Linked DNA regions of Gloeobacter violaceus PCC 7421. The main gene of each other region encodes a partner of the protein of the gene in region 2 in a complex. Links are inferred from orthologs where the notes say so. Each region holds a gene or a part of one and is shown on either strand. Other genes may lie near its edges.

Region 1 (3,286 bases), 900 kb from region 2 along the record:
GCAGGCGCAGGTTCTCTTCGCGCAGACGCAGATTTTCCGCCTGCAAGTCCGAGCTTGGCGGCTCGCCCCCCATGCGCATCGCCATATTGCCCATCTGCATCTCCATGGGTTTCATCGGCGGCACGGGGGCCATCGGCCGCATAGTCGGCTCGGCAGGCCGGGTGCGGGGGGGGCCGGAAACCGCGCGGCTGGGCACCGGCAGGGCGTCCTGGGGCGGCGGCGAACCGGCGCCGATTTGCCCGTGGCCAATCTGGAGCCAGAAGCTGCCCCGCTGCGACTGGATGCGCAGATGGACCGTCCCGTGGGACTGCCAGGCCTGGGGCTCAACCAGCCAGGCTCCAGTGGGAAAACCCGATTGCTGGCTTTGCTGCTGACCCACCGAGCCGCTCTGCAGGGACAAAAGCGTTTGCTCGCCCTGAAGGCTCACCGCCAACATCTGGCCGGGGCCGAGGTCGAAGACGTACTGCTGGGCGCGAAGCATCGAGGGAACCTCACTACGACACTCAGGTCTCGATCCTACCTACTTGCTGCGCGATTCCATCTGATCGAGTTCAGCGTCGGGCTTGCGGGATTTGGGCCTGGAGTACAGCAGCATCGCCACGGCCGCCGCCTGGGCAAGCCGCTCTTCGCGGCGCACGGGCTCTTCGGCGAAGTATTCGTTGAGCTGGGAGCAAAAGCTCTCGGGGGTGATGTTGCCGATGCTGGGGCTCACCGAGAAACTTTGCACTCCCGAAGTCTTGTAGGCCTTGACCGAACTGACACAGTAGGCAAGCTGGTTGGCGGGGGAGGCGGCCAGAAAATCGGCTCCGACTTTATTGCTGCCGAGGCCGCCCGCCACGGGCCGCTCCTCGGCGGTCCTGGCGGTCGAGGGGGTGCTCGCCTGGCAACCGGCCAGAAGGGCCGCTGCGAGTACCAGTGAGAGGGCAATGGGGTGATACATCATGCTCTTGCGGCGGTCGGTTTGGCGGCGGGCCGCTTCTGCAGCGACATCGCCACGAAGACGAGCCCCACAAAGATTATCAGCGGCAGATACAAAGGCAGCGTCGTCTTGAGCGTGTTGGAGAGCAACACCAGGGCGGCGGTCAACAACAAGTTAAAAAGCGACACCGGCAGCAGAAATTTCCAGCCCAGATCCAATAGTTGGTCGATGCGCACCCTGGGCAGGGTCCAACGCGCCAGGATAGCGAGGAACACGAAGAACGTCGCCTTCAAGATCGTCACACTGATACCGACCAGGGCATTGACCACCTGGAAGATCGGGTTGGAAGCCTCGATGCCGAAGAGCGCCGCCAGCGGTTCCAGCGGCACGATGAAGCTCCAACCGCCCAAAAACAGCACCGAGGCGATGAGCGAGGCGAGGATCAAATTGGCGTACTCGGAGAGATAGAACAGGGCAAACTTCATACCCGTGTACTCGGTGTGGTGGCCCGCCACCAGTTCCGACTCCGCCTCCGGCAGATCGAACGGGGCGCGCTCGGTCTCAGCCAACGCCGAAATCAAGAAAATCACAAAACCGATCGGTTGGCGCCAGATGTTCCAGGAGAAAAACGAAAACAGTCCGAGCGTCTCCTGCTGCTCGACGATGTCGACGGTCGAAAGCGAACTCGACATCATCACGATGGCGAGCACCGAGAGTGCCAGCGGAATTTCGTAGGAGATCGATTGGGCCGCCGCCCGCAGACCCCCCAGAAGGGCGTACTTGTTGTTGGAGGCGTAACCCGCCATCAGCGCGCCGATGGGCGAAATGCTCGCCACGGCGATGATGAAGAAAATGCCGATGGTGATATCCGAGAGCACCAGTCCCTGACCAAACGGAATGACCAGGTAGGAGAAAAACACCGGGATAATCACGATGGCCGGCCCGAGGGTAAATAGCCACGGATCGGCTTTGACCGGGATGATGTCCTCTTTGACCAGCAGCTTCACCCCGTCCGCCGCACCCTGGATCGAGCCGCCCAGACCGATAATCGTCGGACCCATGCGCTGCTGCATCATGCCCGACCACTTGCGCTCACCCCAGACGGCGGCGATCACCCCGACGGTGACGGTGAGCAAAATGACGATCATCGGCAGGGGCAACCACAGGGCGCGGGCGACGTCCGCCGGTACTCCCAAGCCACTCAAGCTTTGGGCAAACGCATTGCCCAAATCGATTCCTTCCATCTAAACGTGCCTACCTACTCGGTTTCCAGGGCCTGGACAAGCTGCTGGCGCTGCTTGGCGTTGAGGTTGCGCAGCCAGAAGACGTAATAGTCGATGTTGCGCCTGCCGAGGCCGCGCTCGACCGCACAGACGCTGCAGGTGTTGCCGGGCTCGGTGCGCAACTTGGCGGGCAGCTGTTCTTTTTTGGACAGAATCAGCGAGCCGAAGTCGCTGTGGCCGAAGCCAATGATGTCTTCGACGATTTTCTCGGCTTTTGGCCCGCGGATGGCGGCCAGGCGGTACTCCATCGGAATGCCGTTGTAGACCGGGGCACGGGAGACAAACGGAAGCTTGGTGCGGATCTCGGCGGCGGCAGCGTCGACTCCGACAGGTGCCGTCCCCTCGGCGGGCGGGGTGGCCGACTGGGCAGAGACAGAAAGGCTGCCCAGCACAGTCAGGCAAACACCGAGTGTAAAAACGGGAAGTGCACTTTTCATCGAATGGCTCGGGCTGGTTGAAGAATCATTTCTACTTGTAACATAGCGCTATTGCGGTGAGGAGATCCCCACCCGAGCAGGTAGGAAAACCGGCCGCCGAACCTGTCGACGCAGCGTTACAGTAGCGATAATCGGGACATTCATGCGATTTCCCAATGGAAACCCTCGGGCTTGCACCAAGGTTGCGTTCGCTGAGCCAGGCCTTGGCCGCCGGTCCCCCCTTCGCCGAGCAACTGCAGGCGGCGGGCAGCCGCACCTGGTCGATGGCCGTCGCTGCCCTCGCGGGCTTTCTAGGAGAGCATCCGGCGCGGGTGATCCTCTTTGCGGGCGGCAAATTCGATCTGGCCGCTTTGAGCGCTGTGGGCACGGTGGCACCGAAGCTTTGGCAGTTCCAGACGCTGCTGGCCCACAAACCCCAGGGCGAGGTGGTTGTCCCTTTGAGCGCGGGCGATCCGCTGGCCGATGAGAACTTTCTGGTGGTGATCGCCCACGACTTTTGCCTGGTGCTGTGCCACCGCAGCCCGACGCTGCAGTTTTCTTTTGAAACGGCGGTGGTGCGCCGCGCCTGTACCGTGCTGCGCCAGCGGCTGGTGATCACCCGTCCCGACCGGTTGGCCGCTTTCGATCGCGCCCTCAGCCACCCGCCG
Region 2 (3,160 bases):
GAGCGGGTTGTTGCGCGGTGTCTCCGGTTCCATCGCTTGCGGTGAACTAGTTACGGACAATCATCTGTCCTTTGTTGGAATAAAGCTTGAGCTGACGCCACCAGGGATACACCACCTCGACTGTCACCCCTTCGTGCGGCTGGGCCCACTTGACGCACTGACCCGCATACCCTTGAGCCGCCCAAATCCGTTGCAGGCGAGCAAAAGCCTTACCGATACCAGCCAACACCTCACGACCACCCACCCGGTCGTGCCATAGACCGTGTAGGGCTCAGTAGGCGTCCTGCAGTTCGTAAAAGTCGGGCGTCACGTAATCTTTGCGCATCGGCCAGCCCACCCAGTCCTCCGGCATCAGGATGCGGATGAGGTTGGGATGGCCTTCGTAGATGATCCCGTACATGTCGAACGACTCGCGCTCCTGCCAGTCCGCCGTCTTCCAGATCCAGTAGACCGAAGGGACGCGCGGGTTGTCGCGGGGCAGAAAGACTTTGATGCGCACTTCCGGCGGCCGATCGGCACTGTCGCTCAGCTTGGTGAGGTGGTACATGCTCCCGAGGGAATCACCAGGGCCTTCGTCGAAGCCGCACTGGCAGGCCAGATAGTTGAAGCCGTCGTCGTAGAGAGCCCTGGCCACCGCGATCAGGTGCTCGGGCTCCACTTTGATGATCTCGATTTTGCGGTTGTCGAGACCCGTCAACTCGTGGGGTAAACCGCGCGCCTTGAGCGCGTCGGAAATAGGACCGGTGACAAGCTCGATGGCAGTCTGCCCATCGGCCGCGGATTGGGTGGTTTGCTCTTCCATCGGATCAGACCTGTTCGTTTTGCTTGACGACTTCGGGCAGCACCAGAGGCATCTCCATGGCCGCCGCCAGCCCCGGTGGGGGCGCCTGGCGGGTCGGGCTCTCGAGATACTTGCTCGAGAGTGACTCCGGGACCGCTTTGAGCGTGTGGGCAGTAGTGTGGTAGCGATGGGTCTGGCGGATTTGCTCGTAGCGGTCGCGCACGTCCTCGGTGGCCATTTTCTTGCGCAACTTGACGATCGCATCGAAGATCGCCTCGGGCCTGGGCGGGCAACCCGGAATGTACACGTCCACCGGTATGAGCTTATCGACACCCCGCACGGTGGTGTAGGAGTCGGTGGAGAACATACCGCCGGTGATCGTGCACGCGCCCATGGCGATCACGTACTTGGGCTCGGGCATCTGTTCGTAGAGGGTCACCAGCGCCGGGGCCATCTTCATGGTGACCGTACCGGCGGTGATGATCAGGTCCGCCTGGCGCGGTGAGGCGCGGGGCACCAGCCCGAAGCGGTCGAAGTCGAAGCGCGAGCCGATCAGTCCGGCAAATTCGATAAAGCAGCAGCTCGTGCCGTACATCAGAGGCCAGACGCTCGAAAGCCGCGCCCAGTTGTACAGATCGTTGAGCGTCGTGAGCACCACGTTGTTGGTCAGTTCGCTGGTGACTTCGGGGCGCTCGATCGGGTTGAGCAGGTTCTTGATGTCCATGGCGTCTTGGGGCTTGCGCCCGTGCGGGGTGGGTGGATGCAGAATATACAGTCGGGTCGAATCAGGTCCACTCGAGGGCGCCCTTGCGCCAGGCGTAGACCAGGGCGACCACCAGAATGGCGATAAAGATCAGCGCTTCGATAAACGCGAGCAGTCCCAGCTGGTTGAACGCCACGGCCCAGGGATAGAGAAACACCGTCTCCACGTCGAAGACGACGAAAACCAGGGCGAACATGTAATAGCGGATGTTGAACTGGATCCAGCTGTCGCCGCGCGGATCGACCCCCGATTCGTAGGTGGTGGTGCGGAAGGCGCCGGAACCTTTGGGACGGATGAGATAGGAGATGGTGAGGGCCAGTACCGGGACCAGGGCGCTCAACAACAAAAAGATGAGCAGGGCGTCGTAACCGGAAAGAACAAACACTGCGTTTTGTGAAGTAACGGTTGTGTCCTTCAGTGTAACGCAGCTGTACGGCCGAGGCCCGAGCGGACCTCGCCTTGACAGGCTTGCGAGCGCGTGGGTTACGATTGGCAAAGCGTTCGGGCGTCGCCAAGCGGTAAGGCACCTGGTTTTGGTCCAGGCACTCGGTGGTTCGAATCCATCCGCCCGAGGATAAGTGATTCAAAATTGATCGATCGGCCGCCCCACCACCTTCAGGTCGAGGGCGTAGCCGTTGGCGACCAGGTAAGCGGCGTCGGCCTCGCGGGCCACATTGCGGTTGAGTTCACCAAGCAAGTCTCGAAAACGCCGACCCAGGGGATAGACGGGGATCACGCCCCAGCCGACCTCCTCGCTCACGGCAATCACCCGTGCCGCACACCGGTGCAGCTGGCCAGGCAAGGCCGCCACCTCCTGGGCGAGCGACTCCTCCGCCAAATCTGCGAGCAGCCTCGCACCCAGCCAGCCCCCGAGCGAATCGATCAGCAAGCATTCGTCCGCTTCGGCTTCTGCGAGTACCGCTTCGAGGGCCGGCCCACCGGGCGCACCGGTCTCAACCAGACTCCAGCAGGCGGGACGGCGCTTGCGGTGACGCGCGAGGCGTCCCTGCCAGTCCGCATCGTCGGGGACGCTCCAGCCTGTGGCGACATAAGTGACCCGGGCAGAGGACACCGCCAGTCGTTCGGCCAGCTGGCTTTTGCCGCTACGGGCGGGGCCGCTTACCAGGATCAGTTTCACCGCCACCCCTTCCAATTGCTCGGCCAGTGGATATATTTAGTATTGCCAACGCCTCTACCGGCAGGCAGAATAAGTAGCTGAGTATTTTTGCGCATCCACCCGAATTTTTTATGAGCACCGAGACCCTTGAGAGGAAAAGTGTACAGCGCAAACCCATGCCGCTGTACAAAGTTCTGCTGCACAACGACGATCACACGCCGATGAACTATGTGATCGAGGTGTTGATGAAGACCATTCCAAAGATGCAGCCTTCCAAGGCGCGCAAGATCATGCTCGAAGCCCACAATGGCGGGGTGGCGGTGGTGATTGTCTGTGCCCTTGAACACGCCGAATTTTATAGCGAAAGCCTCAACCGCCACAACTTGACTAGCACCTACGAACCGGACTGCTAAGCCGGGGCAAGCACCCGGGTAAGTACCCGAGCGTTGGCGCGTGCTCTCTGCACCCAGCTTTGGCGCGCCTCGGCATTGAGACCGCT

Evidence for each region.
Region 1: the proteins of ndhC (region 2) and nuoH are in contact, whole or in part, in a cryo-EM structure (PDB 6KHJ), measured with the Thermosynechococcus vestitus proteins. The link is inferred for Gloeobacter violaceus PCC 7421 from one-to-one orthologs. Residues at the interface, in WP_126986108.1 of Thermosynechococcus vestitus: Gly6, Tyr7, Glu8, Tyr9, Phe10, Gly12, Phe13, Leu14, Ile16, Cys17, Ser18, Pro21, Ala24, Leu25, Ala27, Ser28, Leu31, Arg32, Pro33, Ser35, Arg40, Leu41, Thr42, Thr43, Tyr44, Glu45, Ile51, Gly53, Ala54, Trp55; in WP_126985484.1 of Thermosynechococcus vestitus: Gln8, Lys26, Trp29, Leu30, Pro33, Met34, Met37, Leu38, Leu83, Ile84, Phe85, Lys86, Glu87, Asp88, Val89, Leu90, Pro91, Ala92, Thr100, Ala104, Val107, Ile108, Phe111, Leu112, Tyr114, Ile115, Ile125, Ser126, Leu128, Phe133.

What each region holds. Positions count from the first base shown.
Region 1 is NC_005125.1:1,700,610-1,703,895, forward strand. The notes cover bases 52-3,025. They hold nuoH (NADH-quinone oxidoreductase subunit NuoH), read right to left. Parts: upstream 2,164-3,025; coding sequence 940-2,163; downstream 52-939. Other genes in these bases: GLL_RS08230 (hypothetical protein), read right to left, coding at 52-481; GLL_RS08235 (hypothetical protein), read right to left, coding at 521-943; GLL_RS08245 (hypothetical protein), read right to left, coding at 2,178-2,639; GLL_RS08250 (sensor histidine kinase), read left to right, coding at 2,795-3,025. Outside these bases: more of GLL_RS08230, read right to left, coding at 1-51; more of GLL_RS08250, read left to right, coding at 3,026-3,286. UniProt on the Escherichia coli protein: NDH-1 shuttles electrons from NADH, via FMN and iron-sulfur (Fe-S) centers, to quinones in the respiratory chain. The immediate electron acceptor for the enzyme in this species is believed to be ubiquinone.
Region 2 is NC_005125.1:797,823-800,982, reverse strand. Bases 249-3,096 are described here. They hold ndhC (NADH-quinone oxidoreductase subunit A), read right to left. Parts: upstream 1,930-3,096; coding sequence 1,567-1,929; downstream 249-1,566. Other genes in these bases: csaB (polysaccharide pyruvyl transferase CsaB), read right to left, coding at 3,071-3,096; clpS (ATP-dependent Clp protease adapter ClpS), read left to right, coding at 2,793-3,074; cobU (bifunctional adenosylcobinamide kinase/adenosylcobinamide-phosphate guanylyltransferase), read right to left, coding at 2,128-2,682; GLL_RS03900 (NADH dehydrogenase subunit K), read right to left, coding at 807-1,505; GLL_RS03905 (NAD(P)H-quinone oxidoreductase subunit J), read right to left, coding at 272-802. Outside these bases: GLL_RS03910 (DUF1622 domain-containing protein), read right to left, coding at 1-33; more of csaB, read right to left, coding at 3,097-3,160. UniProt on the Escherichia coli protein: NDH-1 shuttles electrons from NADH, via FMN and iron-sulfur (Fe-S) centers, to quinones in the respiratory chain. The immediate electron acceptor for the enzyme in this species is believed to be ubiquinone.